Regions from separate parts of the Pseudomonas sp. 14P5.3.2 genome, predicted to be linked through region 2. Evidence: predicted binding sites of a transcription regulator. Region 2 holds the regulator's gene; each other region holds the start of a gene.

Region 1 (5,031 bases), on a different contig from region 2:
CCGACCTGCTGTTCCGCATCGGCCCGATGCACGACTCGAGCATGCAGGCGCGGATTCTCGCGCCGCACCGTTTCCAGGTCGCGGCCAGCCCGACTTATCTGAAGCGCCACGGCACACCGCAACACCCGGAAGATCTGGCGCAGCACCAATGCCTGGCCTACAAAGGCGCGACCGGTCAGCAACGCTGGTTTTTCCGGCGGGATCAGGGCGACTGGACGCCCTACTCGGTCAAAGGCCCGATCACCGGCAACCACGCCGACACCCTCACCCAAGCGGCCGAGCAAGGCCTCGGGTTAGTGATGTTTCCGTCATGGCTGATTGGTGAAGCGGTGCGCGAAGGCAGGCTGGTGCCGGTGCTGGGGGACTATCAGGTGTCGAACAGCCTCGAACCGCAGCAGATCGCGGTGCTGTGGCCGGGGAGTCGGCGGCTGTCGGTGAAGGTGCGGACGGTGATTGATTTCTTCGTCGAGTGCTTCGGCGAAGTGCCGTACTGGGACCGCCCCTGAGCCTTGCACAAAACCCAATGTGGGAGCGGGCTTGCTCGCGAAGGCGTCGTGTCAGTCAACGATTCTGTATCTGACACACCGCATTCGCGAGCAAGCCCGCTCCCACAAAGTTTTTGCAGCAACCTTAAATACGGAACTGGCCCACCAGTTTGCCCAATCGCTGGCCAAGTTCGGCCAGGCTGCGCGAAGTCTGCGCGCCCAACTGGGTCTCATCCGCCACGCTGTCCACCGCCACCGCGATCTGATGCACGCTGCGGTTGATCTCTTCGGCCACCGCGGTTTGTTCCTCGGCTGCGCTGGCGATCTGCGCGTTCATCGAGTTGATGGTCGCGATCAGGTCAGCCATCGCGTCCAGCGACGCGCCGGCCTGATTGGCCTGCGCCGAGGTGCCATCGCCCGCTTCACTGGAACGGCGCATCGCCTCGACCGCCGACTGCGTGCCGGCCTGCAGGCGATCGATCATGCCTTGAATTTCCTGGGTGCTGATCTGCGTGCGGCTGGCCAGTGCCCGCACTTCGTCCGCCACCACCGCAAAGCCGCGTCCGGCCTCCCCGGCGCGCGCCGCTTCAATCGCCGCGTTCAGCGCCAGCAGGTTAGTCTGCTCGGCAATCGAGCGGATCACCCCGAGCACGCCGACAATCGACGACACGTCCTGCTGCAGGCTGTCGAGCGACACGCCGCTGCTGCGAATGTCATCCACCAGCGCATGAATCTGTTTGATGCTGCCAGCCACCACGCGTTTGGCGCTCTGGCCTTCTTCATCGGTCTGCTGCGCGGCGACGGCGGCGTTCTGCGCGCTCTTGGCAACTTCCTGAGCAGCGGCGGACATCTCGTTGATCGCCGTGGCGACCTGATCGGTCTCGTGGCGCTGACGCTCCATCGCCTGATCGGAACGCTGAGCCTGATCGGAAACCTGGGTCACCAGGCCGGTCAGTTGCGTGGTCATCTCGGTGATCTGCCGCACCAGACCGTGGATCTTGTCGACGAAACGGTTGAACGAGCCAGCCAGTTCGCCGAGTTCGTCCTGGCTGGTGATGTTCAGCCGGCGGGTCAGATCGCCCTCGCCCGCCGCGATGTCGTCGAGATTGGCTTTCATCAGGTTCAGCGGCCGCAGAATGGTATTGGCCAGCAGCATCCCGGCGATGGCAATCACCAACAACACCACCAGCGCCACACCAACGATGCTGAGGATCACCCCCTCCATGCGCTCCTGCACTTGCGCCTGCACTACCGCGACTTGCGCTTCGATGCCGTCGAGGTTGACCGACGTACCGACCGCCATGTCCCATTTCGCCAGGTACTCGGTGTAGCCGAGTTTTGGCACCAGCACGTTGGCATTGCCCGGCAGCGGCGAGCTGTATTGCAGATAGTGGGTGCCGTCCTTCGCCACTTTCACCAGGCCGAGGTTGACGTAGACGCCATTCGGGTCACGGTTGTCCTTGAAACTTTTGCCCACGCCTTCGGGGTCGTTGGCCTTGAACAGGCGCACGGTCTCGGAGTCGTAGCCGAAGAAATAGCCGTCCTTGCCGTAGCGGATGCCCGACAGCAGCTTGATCGCCTGCGCCCGCGCCGCGTTGTCACCGGGGGCGGCAGCGTCGTACAGCGGCTTGATCGTGGTCATCGCCACGGCGACGTAACTTTGCAGCGTGGCCTTGGCGTCGGCGAGCAGGCGCTCGCGGGTCTGTTCGACTTCGGTGTGTGCCTGTTGCTGGAGGATGAACAGCGTGGTCAGGCTGATGACCAGCGCAAAGAGCAGCACCGGCAGGACGGCAAGGGACAGGACTTTGGCCTTGAGACTCAAGCGCATGGGGGGGCTCACTCTTTTGGTTTTATTGGCGTGGTTAAAGGCGTTAACGGCACGCGCAAGCAAAAGTTGAGCGGGGGATTCACCGCATTCCCCTGTGGGAGCGGGCTTGCTCGCGAAGGCGTCGTGTCAGTCAACATTTATGTTTCTGATACACCGCATTCGCGAGCAAGCCCGCTCCCACAGGTTTCAGCGTTTACAACACCATCGCGGCCACCCAGCCAAACGCCAGCAGCGGAAGGTTGTAGTGCAGGAAGGTCGGGACCACGGTGTCCCAGATGTGGTGATGCTGGCCATCGACGTTCAGCCCGGAGGTCGGGCCCAGTGTCGAGTCCGAGGCCGGCGAGCCGGTGTCGCCCAGCGCCCCCGCGGTGCCGACGATGCACACGATGGCCATCGGGCTGAAGCCCAGCTGCACGCACAGCGGCACGAAAATCGCTGCCAGAATCGGCACCGTGGAGAACGACGAGCCGATACCGATGGTCACCATCAGGCCCACCAGCAGCATCAACAGCGCGCCGATCGCCTGACTGTGATCGATCCACGCCGCCGCACTTTCGACCAGCGAGCGCACTTCGCCGGTAGCCTTGAGCACTTCGGCGAACCCCGAGGCGGAGATCATGATGAAGCCGATCATCGCCATCATTTTCATGCCTTCGGTGAACAGGTCATCGGTCTCGCGCCACTTGACGATGCCCGAGGCCGAGAAGATCAGGAACCCGGCCAGTGCGCCGATAATCATCGAATCCAGCAGCAACTGAATGATGAACGCGGCGGCAATCGCCAGACCGGCAATGCCAATGGTCTTCGGGTTGTAGGCGACGCTGACTTGCTCGACCTGCTCGATCTTCTCCAGATCGTAAACGCGCTTTTTCCGATAGCTGAAAAACACCGCCATCAACAGGCCGAAGACCATGCCCAGGGCCGGAATCGCCATGGCGTGCATGACGTTGATCTGGCTGATATCGACCCCGGCCTTGCTGACGTTGGCCAGCAGGATCTGGTTGAGGAAGATGTTGCCGAAACCCACCGGGAACACCATGTACGGGGTGATCAGGCCGAAGGTCATGACGCAGGCGATGAGCCGGCGATCCAGCTGCAACTTGGTCAGTACATAGAGCAGCGGCGGCACCAGCAGCGGGATGAACGCAATGTGGATCGGCAGGATGTTCTGCGAGGCAATCGCCACCACCCACAGCAGGCCGATCAGCAGCCACTTGACGCTGCCGCCGCCGGTCGAGTGTTGGCGGTCGACCATCGCCAGGGCCTTGTCGGCCAGCGCATGGGCCAGTCCGGACTTGGCAATCGCCACGGCGAAAGCGCCGAGCAATGCGTAGGACAACGCCACCGTCGCCCCGCCACCCAGGCCGCTGTTGAACGCCTTGAGTGTGGCGTCGATGCCCAGACCACCGGTCAGGCCACCGACCAGCGCACCGACGATCAGGGCGATCACCACGTGCACGCGGGACAGGCTGAGGATCAGCATGACGCCGACCGCAGCAATCACTGCATTCATTTCACTACCTCAAAAACACTGCGATGAAATCATCACCGCCAGACAGGATGAGTCCGCCAACGCTTGACCGGCGGATTTGCAAAGAGGGTCTTATTAGAAGGGCGCGCACTGTGCCGCAGAGTGGCGGCGGTGTCAAAGCGAGCGGCTGAACTGAAATGTAACTGACAATGCAGAACCCGGTGATGCGCAGGAGATCCCTGTGGCGAGGGAGCTTGCTCCCGCTCGGCTGCGCAGCAGTCGCAAACTCGGTAGACGCGTTATGCCTGAATGACCGCATTAGCAGGGTTTGGGGGCGCTACGCACCCCAGCGGGAGCAAGCTCCCTCGCCACAGGGGCCTAAATGTCACTCAGCTGCGGCAATTGGTCATATTGCGCCTGAACAATAAAGAAAGCCGAAACGCGGCCGTTACAGTGCAAAGTCTCAGATATTTATCGAATAAGGACGTCTCCATGTCGCTCAGACAACTTTCCATTCAATGGAAAATCACCCTGCTCGCCGGCCTGTGCCTGGCGGGCATCGTGACCCTGCTGGTGGGTCTTTCGCTGTATCGCATGGAGCACAGCTCCGAGCTGGTGAAAGCTTCGAGCATGGAGATGCTGACCGAGTCAGCCCAGGCGCGCATTGAATCCCAAGGCGAAGTGCAGGCGGCCGGGATTCGCCAGCAGTTCATGGACGCCTATCAATACGGTCACGGTTTCTCGCGGCAGGTGCTGTTCCTGCGCGAACAGGCCGAGAAGCGCTTCCTCGACGCCTTCGACCTGCGCGAAGACATGACCCGCCAAGTCAAGTCCGCCTTGCAAGCCAACCCGGATCTGCTCGGTCTGTCGCTGGTGTTCGAAGCCAACGCACTGGATGGCAAGGATGAATTGTTCGCCGGTCAGGCCGAACTGGGCAGCAACGACAAGGGCCGCTTCGCCCTGTACTGGTCGCAGCCGACTCCGGGTAAGGTCACCTCGATGGCCCTTCCGGAAAGCGACATGGCCGACACCAGCACCGGCCCCAGCGGTCAGGCCGCCAACGCCTGGTTCACCTGCCCGCGCACCACGCTCAAGCCGTGCGTGATCGAGCCGTACTTCTATGTGATCGACGGCCAGAACGTGCTGATGACCAGCATCGTCTTCCCGCTGATGGTCAACGGCAAAGTCATCGCCTCGCTGTCGGTAGACATCAACCTCAACAGCCTGCAAGCGATCAGCCAGGGCGC
Region 2 (5,031 bases):
CGGGCTGCCGTTGACGGCAGGCCTGCCGCTGACCGCTGCCGAACCGTTGAGCGAACCGACTTACGCCGCCCCGGCGCGTCCGGCGCCGGCGCCTGCCCAGTCGTCCGCCGGCATCGATCCGCGTGCGCTGGATTCGATGCGTTTCGAATTGAACAGTCTGCGTGAGCTGATGGAAGTGCAGCTCGGCACCCTGGCCTGGAATCAGCTGCAAGGCAGCCGTCCGGCACAAGCCAATCTGTATCGCCGTCTGCAACGTATCGGTCTGTCCGGACCGTTGTCGCGCGACCTGTTGGCGATGATCACCGACATCGAAGAACCGCGTCAGGCCTGGCGCATGCTGCTCGCGCACCTGGCGCGAATGATTGCCGTGCCAGAAGTCGAGCCGCTGGAAGAGGGCGGGGTGATTGCCATGGTCGGCCCGGCCGGCATGGGCAAGACCACCACCCTGGCCAAACTCGCGGCGCGTTACGTGCTCAAGTACGGCGCGCAGAATGTCGCGCTGGTCAGCATGGACAGTTTCCGTATCGGCGCCCAGGAACAACTCAAGACCCTGGGGCGGATTCTCAATGTGCCGGTTACGCACGTCGATCCGGGCCAGTCGCTGGTGCAGGCACTCGACCCGCTGCTGCGCAAACGCGTGGTGCTGATCGATACCGCCGGCCTGCAGGCCAGCGATCCGGCACTGCGCATGCAGCTGGAAAGTCTGGCCGGGCGTGGCATCCGTTCAAAAAATTATCTGGTGCTGGCAACCACCAGCCAGAAACAGGTTCTAACCGCCGCTTATCACAGTTACAAGCGTTGCGGGCTTGCCGGCTGCATCCTGACTAAACTGGATGAGACGGCCAGCCTTGGCGAAGTGTTGAGCCTGGCGATCAGTCATGAACTGCCGGTCGCCTACCTGACCGACGGCCCACGGATTCCGGATGATCTGCATCTGCCGCGCCGTCATCAATTGGTCAGCCGCGCCGTCAGCGTGCAAATGCAGGAAGAACCCAGCGAAGAAGCCATGGCTGACATGTTCGCTGATATCTACCACAGCCCGACCAAGCAGGTTGGCTGAGGTAATGAACAGTTTTTGTACCTACATCGATGGTCTGCCATGCATTGTTCCGGTTGAGAACGCGCAGCCAGTAATGTGGCCTCCGTCTATGCAAGACAAGGTAAAGAAATAACATGGGCAGCATGCATCCCGTACAGGTGATCGCGGTGACCGGCGGCAAAGGTGGCGTCGGCAAGACTAACGTGTCAGTGAACTTGTCTCTGGCGCTGGCAGAGCTTGGCCGTCGGGTCATGCTGCTGGACGCCGATCTGGGGCTGGCGAACGTCGACGTTCTGCTGGGACTGACCCCCAAACGCACTTTGGCCGATGTCATCGAAGGCCGCTGTGAGCTGCGCGACGTGCTGTTGCAGGGCCCCGGCGGGATCCGCATCGTGCCGGCCGCTTCCGGCACCCAGAGCATGGTGCACCTGAGCCCGGCACAACACGCCGGTCTGATTCAGGCCTTCAGCGACATCGGCGACAACCTCGATGTGCTGGTGATCGACACCGCTGCGGGTATTGGTGACTCGGTAGTCAGTTTTGTCCGCGCCGCGCAGGAAGTGTTGCTGGTGGTCTGCGACGAGCCGACCTCGATCACCGACGCCTACGCGCTGATCAAACTGCTCAACCGCGACTACGGCATGAACCGCTTCCGCGTGCTGGCCAACATGGCGCAGAGCCCGCAGGAAGGGCGCAACCTGTTCGCCAAGTTGACCAAGGTCACGGATCGCTTCCTCGACGTCGCCTTACAATACGTCGGCGCGGTGCCGTACGACGAAAGCGTGCGCAAGGCAGTGCAGAAGCAGCGAGCGGTCTATGAAGCCTTCCCGCGTTCCAAGTGCGCGCTGGCGTTCAAGGCGATCGCGCAGAAGGTCGATACCTGGCCGCTGCCTGCCAACCCGCGTGGCCACCTGGAGTTTTTCGTCGAGCGCCTCGTGCAGCAAACGGCAGGGCCTGTGCTATGACCGCCAGCGGTATGAACTACTACAAGAAGTCGGCACGTGACGCGCAGTACGAGTTGATCGAGCGTTACGCGCCACTGGTCAAGCGCATTGCCTATCACCTGCTGGCGCGCTTGCCGGCGAGTGTGCAGGTTGAAGACCTGATTCAGGCCGGGATGATCGGCCTGCTCGAAGTCTCGACCAAATACGACGCCAGCAAAGGCGCCAGTTTCGAAACGTACGCGGGCATCCGGATCCGCGGCGCGATGCTCGACGAAGTACGCAAAGGGGATTGGGCACCGCGCTCGGTTCACCGCAACACCCGTATGGTCAGTGACGCAATTCGCGCAATTGAAGCTAAAACCGGCCGTGACGCTAAAGATCACGAGGTTGCGGCCGAACTCCAATTGAGTCTCGACGATTACTACGGGATTTTGAATGACACCCTGGGCAGCCGGCTGTTCAGTTTCGACGACCTGTTGCAGGACGGCGAACACGAAGGGCTGCACGAGGATGGCGCCAGTGCTCATCTTGAGCCGTCACGCGATCTGGAAGATGAACGCTTCCAGGCGGCGCTGGCGGACGCGATTGCCAATTTGCCGGAGCGTGAGCGACTGGTGTTGGCGCTGTACTACGACGAAGAGCTGAACCTCAAGGAGATCGGTGAAGTCCTTGGCGTCAGTGAATCGCGGGTCAGCCAGTTACACAGCCAGTGCGCGGCCCGTTTGCGGGGGCGTTTGGGGGAGTGGCGAGCGCGCTGAAGGCAGTGTGGGGACACTGCGAACGAGGCTGGTGCGGTGATGAACGGCACCGGTCTTGCTCTGTTGTGCTCCAGACAGTCTTCGAGTGCTGCGCCGATTGATTGAAGTGGCGCGTCCAGGTGCTGGGCGCGTTTAAGACTGCTTGGAGGTCGAATTGAACAAAGACATGAAAATCCTCATCGTTGATGACTTCTCAACGATGCGGCGGATCATCAAGAACCTGCTGCGGGATCTTGGGTTCACCAACACCGTCGAGGCCGACGATGGCACTACCGCCATTCCGGTGCTCAACAGCGGCAGCATCGACTTTCTGGTAACGGACTGGAACATGCCGGGCATGACCGGTATCGACTTGCTGCGCCACGTGCGTGCCGATGAAAAACTCAAGCATCTGCCCGTGCTGATGGTGACCGCTGAAGCCAAGCGCGAGCAAATCATCGAGGCTGCTCAGGCTGGTGTGAACGGCTATGTGGTCAAACCTTTCACGGCTCAGGCGTTGAAAGACAAAATCGAGAAGATTTTCGAACGCATCGGCTGATGAACGCGCGGGGGAGCTATGGAGCATAACGAATCTTCACAGGGCGATTTCGAGTCGACCCTGAAAAAACACGCGGTCGAACTGGTCGAAAGCCTTGAAAAAGGCAGGTTCGGCGACGCTGTGCAACTGATCCATGAGCTCAATCAGACCCGTGACCGCGGCCTGTATCAGGAAGTGGGCAAGCTCACACGCGAACTGCACAGTGCGATCGTCAACTTCCATATCGATCCGCACATGCCGCAGGCCGAGGAAGTGTCGCAAATCACCGACGCCACCGAACGCTTGGGCTATGTGGTCAAGCTGACCGAAGCCGCGGCCAACCGCACCATGGATCTGGTGGAAAGCGCCACGCCGGTGGTCAATGGCCTGGCTGAAGAAGCTCAGGCCTTGAGCACCGATTGGGGGCGCTTCATGCGTCGCGAAGTCGGGGCTGAAGAGTTCCGCGAACTGGCGCGCCGGGTCGACGGTTTTCTGTCACGCAGCAGCACGGACAACCGTGCGGTGTCGAGCAACCTGAACGACATCCTGCTGGCTCAGGATTACCAGGACCTCACCGGTCAGGTGATCAAGCGTGTGACCCAGTTGGTCACCGAAGTCGAAAGCAATTTGCTCAAACTCGTACTCATGGCCAGTCAGGTGGACCGCTTTGCGGGCATCGAACACGACCGTGCTGCGATGCTTGCAGAAAAAGATCCACAAAAACATCTCTCGCAGGGTGAAGGTCCGCAGATTCATGCCGATAAACGAGAAGACGTTGTGTCCGGTCAGGACGATGTGGACGATTTGTTATCCAGCCTTGGATTTTGAGTTTAGGTTTTTAGACCTGTAGGAGCACCCCATTAATGAGCTTCGGCGCCGATGAAGAGATCCTTCAGGATTTCCTGGTTGAGGCCGGCGAGATTCTTGAGCAACTGTCCGAGCAACTGGTCGAGCTGGAAAGCCGCCCGGATGACGCAGATCTGCTCAACGCAATTTTTCGCGGTTTCCACACTGTAAAAGGGGGCGCCGGCTTCCTTCAGCTCAATGAGCTGGTGGAGTGCTGTCACATCGCCGAAAACGTGTTCGACATCCTGCGCAAGGGTGAGCGTCGCGTTGATGCAGAACTGATGGACGTGGTGCTTGAAGCACTGGACGCGGTGAACAGCATGTTCAGCGAAGTCCGTGAACGTGCACCGATCACTGCTGCAACCCCGGAACTGCTGGCCGCGCTGGCGCGTCTGGCCGAACCGCAATCGGCGGACGAAGCCCCGGCTTCGCCAGTGGCCGAGATGATCGAAGAGCTGGTTGTCGAAGGCGATTCCGGCGACATCACCGATAACGAATTTGAACAGCTGCTGGATTCGCTGAACGCCGTCAAGGCTGAAGCCGAAGCCCCGGCCGCTGCTGCACCTGCGCCAACTGCCGATACGGCAGCGAGCGATGAAATTACCGACGCTGAATTCGAGTCGTTGCTCGATCAGTTGCACGGCAAGGGCCAGTTCGCGCCAGACGCCGTGGCACCGACAGCGGCCGCTCCGGCGGCACCGGCTGCCGGTGACAGCTCGGACATCACCGACGACGAATTCGAAGCACTGCTCGATCAGTTGCATGGCAAGGGCAATTTTGCCGTGGAAGCGCTGGAGTCGGCGATCGCCTCGGCACCGGCTGCGCCAGCCGCTCCGGTGGCTGCGGCTGCCGGCAGTGATCTGATCAGCGATCACGAATTCGAATCGCTGCTCGACGAGTTGCACGGCAAAGGCAAGTTCACCGATG
Region 3 (5,031 bases), on a different contig from region 2:
GACATCGCGCCCGTCATGCATCGTCCCGGCGCGTGTCCATTGCCACCAGCCGTAGACTTGCAGCGCGGCGTAGATCACTTGCAGCAACATGTCCGAGTACAGCTTCACGTCATAGAAGATCCAGCTGTACAGCAGCACCATGACCAGGCCGATCGGCCAGCACCACGGATTCTGTTTGACCGTCAGCCAGACGGCGATCACACCGAGGGCGGCGGCAAACAGTTCAAGCCCGGACATGGGGGTTCCTTGGGGGAATTGAGGAGGGAGCGGATTGTACCCAAAAATCTGTAGGAGTGAGCCTGCTCGCGATGGCGGTGGGTCAGCCACTCTTGGTTGACTGATACGACGCTATCGCGAGCAGGCTCACTCCTACAGGGGGGCGCTGTTAGACGCGGAATTGCCGCAGAAGCTGGTTCAGCTGCTCGCTCAATTGCCCAAGCTTCACGCTTGCCGCGCTCGACTGTTCCGCCGCCAGCGCTGTGCTGTGGGACAGCCCGGCTGCCTGCGTGACATTCTGATTGATGTCCTCGACCACATGCGCCTGTTGCAGTGTGGCGCTGGCAATCGAGGCGTTCAGGCCATTGAGATTACGCAACGCCTGGCCGATGGCGTTGAGGCTGGCGCCGGCGAGGCCGGCCTGTTCGATGGTCAGTTGCGAGGCCTTGCTGCTGTCGCCAATGACCTTCACCGCCGCTTCGGAGTGATTCTGCAGGCGTTCGATCATGGTCTGGATTTCCGCCGTCGATTTTTGCGTGCGCTGCGCCAACAACCGAACTTCATCGGCCACTACCGCGAAGCCACGGCCCTGTTCACCGGCGCGGGCCGCTTCGATGGCTGCGTTGAGTGCCAGCAGGTTGGTCTGCTCGGCAATCGATCGGATCACCTCCAGCACACTGCCAATCTGTGTGCTTTCCGCCGCCAGGGTGCGAATCACCTCGACCGCCTGATCAATGGTCCCCGACAGTTTATCGATCTGTTGCAGACTGCCGTCGATGTTGATCTGGCCCTGTTGTGCCTGGGCTTCGGCATCGCGCATTTCAGCGGCAGCATGTTCGGCATTCTTCGCTACGTCCTGCACGCCGTAGGTGACTTCGTTGATCGCGGTCGCCACCAGTTCCATCTGCTGCGATTGCTGCTGGCTGCGTTGCTGGGCCTGGGTGGCATCGTTGCCCAGTTCACTTGAGGACTGGCCCAGAGCACTGGCCGAGATCTGCAAATCGCCAATCACCCGGCGCAACTTGGCGGTAAAAGCGTTGAAGTGATGAGCCAGTTGCGTGACTTCGTCCTGGCCGTGGGTGTCGAGACTGCGAGTCAGGTCGCTTTCACCGCTGGCGATGTTGGCCATGGCGTTCACGGTTTCCTGCAGCGGACGCACGATGCTGCGGGCAATCAAAATCACCAGCAGGGCCATGATCACGGCGATCACCAGGCCTATCACCGAAGCCTTGATCACCTGACCCTGGAACTCGCCCTGCACATCGTCGATGTAAACGCCGGAGCCGAGCACCCAGCCCCATGGCTCGAACAGTTTGACGTAAGAGGTTTTCGCCACCGGCTCGCTGGCGCCGGGCTTGGGCCAACGGTAATCGACCATGCCGGCGCCCTTGCTTTTGGCGATTGCGACCATTTCGTTGAACACCGCGAAACCGTCCGGATCACGGATCGCCGAGAGGTTCTGGCCTTCGAGCTTGGGGTTGGTCGGGTGCATGACCATCACAGGCGTGAGGTCGTTGATCCAAAAGTAGTCGCTCTGGTCGTAGCGCAGACCACGAATGGCGGTCAGCGCCTGTTTCTGTGCGGCGTCGCGGGTGAGGGTACCGGCAGTTTCGAGGTCGTGGTAGTAGGTCAGCAGGCCGCTGGCGGTCTGCACCACATGCTGGGTTTTCTGCGCCTTGGCGTGATACAGGTCGTCGTGGATCTGCTTGAGCATCAACACGCCCAAGGTCAACAACATGACCACTGCCACAATCAAAATGAGCCACAAGCGTCGGCTGATCGACACACTGCGCAAGCTGTTCATAACGCTGTCACTCCGATTTCTTTTTCTTGTAATAAATCAACGCCAGCATCCAACCACGTTTGGGTGATCGGGCATACGCGACCCAAGTCGAATAACGCCGCAGCACTATTAAGGCTTGTCTGTTAGGATTTCGGCCCCGCGCGTAAAAACCTGAATCCAAGTTGATATTTCACGGAATTTTGACCGTCTCGTGTGGATCCTGTGTGCGCGGAATCGGTACAGCAACCAACAGCTACGCTGAACGCAGTGAACGTAAAAAAATATTATCGGGGCATGCCGCCGTGCATCGCTCTTTGGGGGACTGATGGATCTTTGGACCGCCTTGCAGGCGCTGATTCTTGGAGTTGTAGAGGGGCTGACGGAGTTTTTGCCCATTTCCAGTACCGGACACCAGATCATTGTTGCCGACTTGCTCGACTTCGGCGGCGAACGGGCCATGGCGTTCAACATCATTATTCAGCTCGGCGCGATCCTCGCGGTGGTCTGGGAGTTTCGCCGCAAGATTCTCGACGTGGTGATCGGCTTGCCGACCCAGCCGAGTGCGCGGCGTTTCACCGCCAACCTGCTGATCGCGTTTCTGCCGGCGGTGGTGTTGGGGGTGATTTTTGCCGATTTGATTCACCAATACCTGTTCAACCCGATCACTGTTGCGACTGCGCTGGTGGTGGGTGGCGTGATCATGTTGTGGGCCGAACGCAGGCAGCATGAAGTGCACGCCGAAACCGTGGACGAGATCACCTGGAAGGACGCGCTGAAAGTCGGTTTCGCGCAATGTCTGGCGATGATTCCCGGCACTTCGCGTTCCGGCTCGACGATCATCGGTGGCCTGCTGTTTGGCCTGTCGCGCAAGACCGCGACTGAGTTCTCGTTCTTCCTGGCCATGCCGACCATGGTCGGTGCGGCGGTGTACTCCGGTTACAAGTATCGCCACCTGTTTGTGCCGGCGGATTTCCCGGTGTTTGCCATCGGCTTCATCACTGCGTTCATCTTCGCCATGATTGCCGTACGCGGTCTGCTCAAGTTCATCGCCAGCCACAGTTACGCAGCGTTTGCCTGGTACCGGATCGTTTTCGGTCTGGTGATTCTGGCGACCTGGCAGTTCGGCTGGGTCGACTGGTCGGCGGCCAAGGCATGAGTGATTCTCGCGCCCGTCGCCCCGAAGGACGTCCATCCGGTGGTGGGATTCAGAACCTCAAGTTGAAACTGATCGTTCTCCTGATCGTTTGCGCACTACCGCTGTTCGGTTCGGTGTCGATGTGGCTGCGCGGAATCTCGCTGGTGCCGCTGGCCGCCTATGGGATCGTCAGCGTGCTGGCGTTCTTTCTGTATTGGGCTGATAAACGCAAAGCTCGTGCCGACGCCTGGCGAACGCCGGAGAACGTACTGCACGCGGTGGAGCTGGCGGGTGGCTGGCCGGGTGCTCTGATTGCTCAGCAGGTGTTTCGGCACAAGACGCGCAAGGTTTCGTATCAGATTCTGTTCTGGGTGATTGTGGTGTTGCATCAGGTGTTCTGGATCGACCAGTTGTTTCTGGGTTCGAACCTGCTTTCATTGTTCTGAATCACCACAAATCCCCTGTAGGAGTGAGCCTGCTCGCGATGGCGTCGCATCAGTCAAAGAGATGTCGACTGATACACCGCTATCGCGAGCAGGCTCACTCCTACAAGGATCGGGTTTAGAGCAGTAATCCGATTTGTGTTTTCTTCGGCAACTTGCTCACCACCAACTGATGTGAACGCTGCAGCAAGCCCTGCAGTTCCTCGGCACCCAGCGGGTAGGGCGGGTGCATGATGATCCACTGCGCCCGCGCCAGATAAGGCGCCGGATGAATGCCCGGGCGGTCGCAATGGCCGAGAAACAGATCCTTGTCGACCTTGAACGCCAATGAGTCCCCACGCAGCCCTTGCAGGGCGAACATCTTGTTGCCGGCGATCGCAAACACCCGCACGCCGCCCCATTTGTAGTCTTCCCGCGCGCCCGGCAAGGCCAGGCAGAAGGCGGCGACGTCCGCTTCGTTCATCTTTCCCTGTTTCATAACAAACGCTCCCCGCACGCATTGAACGAATCGACCAGGTGATCGATCCACGCCCGCACCGCCGGCATCACGCCACGCCGATGCGGATACACCGCCTGCAACCAGCCGCCGGGCAACGACCACTCGGGCAACAGTTGCACCAGCGCGCCGCTCTCGAGGTCAGCTTCGCAATACATCATTGGCAGCAGGGTGAAGCCCTGGCCGGCGAGCACACAGGCCTTGCGCACGATGAAGTCATCAATGCCCAGTCGCGCCTCCATGTTCAGCTCGACGCTGTTGCCTTGCTGGTCCAGCAGGCGCACATGCACCATGCGATCGGCTTCCAGTGCGCCAAGCACCGGCAGATGCTTCAGATCCAGCGGGTGGGCGATGGTTTTGCCCTCGACGAATGCCGGGCTGGCCACCACGACCATTTGCGCCTGACGCAGACGCCGGGTCACCAGCAACGGATCTTCATCACCGAGTTCGCGCACACGCAACGCAACGTCGAAACCTTCGGCGACCAGATCCACCCGACGATTGAGCAGTACCACTTCCAGTTGCACTTGAGGGAATTTGCCGAGAAATTCGCTGATCACCCACGGCAACATTTCCCGCGCCAGACCGGTAGGGCAGGACACGCGCAAGCGGCCGCGCGGCTCGCTGGACATGCTGGCGACCGCTTCGTCGGCCATTTCCGCTTCCAGCAGCATTGCCTGACAGTGGCGCAAGTAGCGCTCTCCGACAGCGGTAAGGTTCAACTGGCGGGTGGTGCGTTGCAGCAGCCGGGCGCCAAGGCGCTCTTCGAGTTCGGCGATACGCCGCGACAACCGCGACTTGGGAATGCCCAGCAGGCGCCCGGCCGCCGCGAAGCCGCCAGCCTCGACCACCTTGGCGAAATAGTAGAGATCATTGAGATCCTGCATGATAAGTCCACCGTTCTATCAGTGGGACGAACTATCGCATTGTCAGCGGCTAATCAGCTATTGGTTTCTTC

What was found. Region 2 encodes FliA, which starts transcription of late flagellar genes. Its sites were predicted from a motif close to CTAAAGTTTNNNNNNNNNNNGCCGNTAA; they were not measured.
Region 1: a site for FliA is predicted at 2,357-2,384, ahead of AC27VU_RS20370 (methyl-accepting chemotaxis protein). Genes of this name have one in related genera too.
Region 3: a site for FliA is predicted at 2,148-2,175, ahead of AC27VU_RS03900 (methyl-accepting chemotaxis protein). Genes of this name have one in related genera too.

Annotation. Positions count from the first base shown of each region.
Region 1 is NZ_JBYOKU010000027.1:58,438-63,468, reverse strand. Features, by position in the region: gene AC27VU_RS20375 (LysR family transcriptional regulator) at 1-506, shown strand, start outside; gene AC27VU_RS20370 (methyl-accepting chemotaxis protein) at 631-2,313, opposite strand; gene AC27VU_RS20365 (Na+/H+ antiporter family protein) at 2,507-3,826, opposite strand; partial or broken gene AC27VU_RS20360 (cache domain-containing protein) at 4,094-5,031, shown strand, end outside.
Region 2 is NZ_JBYOKU010000021.1:80,463-85,493, forward strand. Features, by position in the region: gene flhF (flagellar biosynthesis GTPase FlhF) at 1-1,060, shown strand, start outside; gene fleN (flagellar synthesis regulator FleN) at 1,174-2,004, shown strand; gene fliA (RNA polymerase sigma factor FliA) at 2,001-2,741, shown strand; gene AC27VU_RS17990 (chemotaxis response regulator CheY) at 2,908-3,279, shown strand; gene AC27VU_RS17995 (protein phosphatase CheZ) at 3,298-4,086, shown strand; gene AC27VU_RS18000 (chemotaxis protein CheA) at 4,122-5,031, shown strand, end outside.
Region 3 is NZ_JBYOKU010000003.1:196,763-201,793, forward strand. Features, by position in the region: gene pnuC (nicotinamide riboside transporter PnuC) at 1-237, opposite strand, end outside; gene AC27VU_RS03900 (methyl-accepting chemotaxis protein) at 386-2,020, opposite strand; gene AC27VU_RS03905 (undecaprenyl-diphosphate phosphatase) at 2,325-3,155, shown strand; gene AC27VU_RS03910 (DUF1294 domain-containing protein) at 3,152-3,580, shown strand; gene AC27VU_RS03915 (MmcQ/YjbR family DNA-binding protein) at 3,696-4,055, opposite strand; gene AC27VU_RS03920 (LysR substrate-binding domain-containing protein) at 4,052-4,960, opposite strand.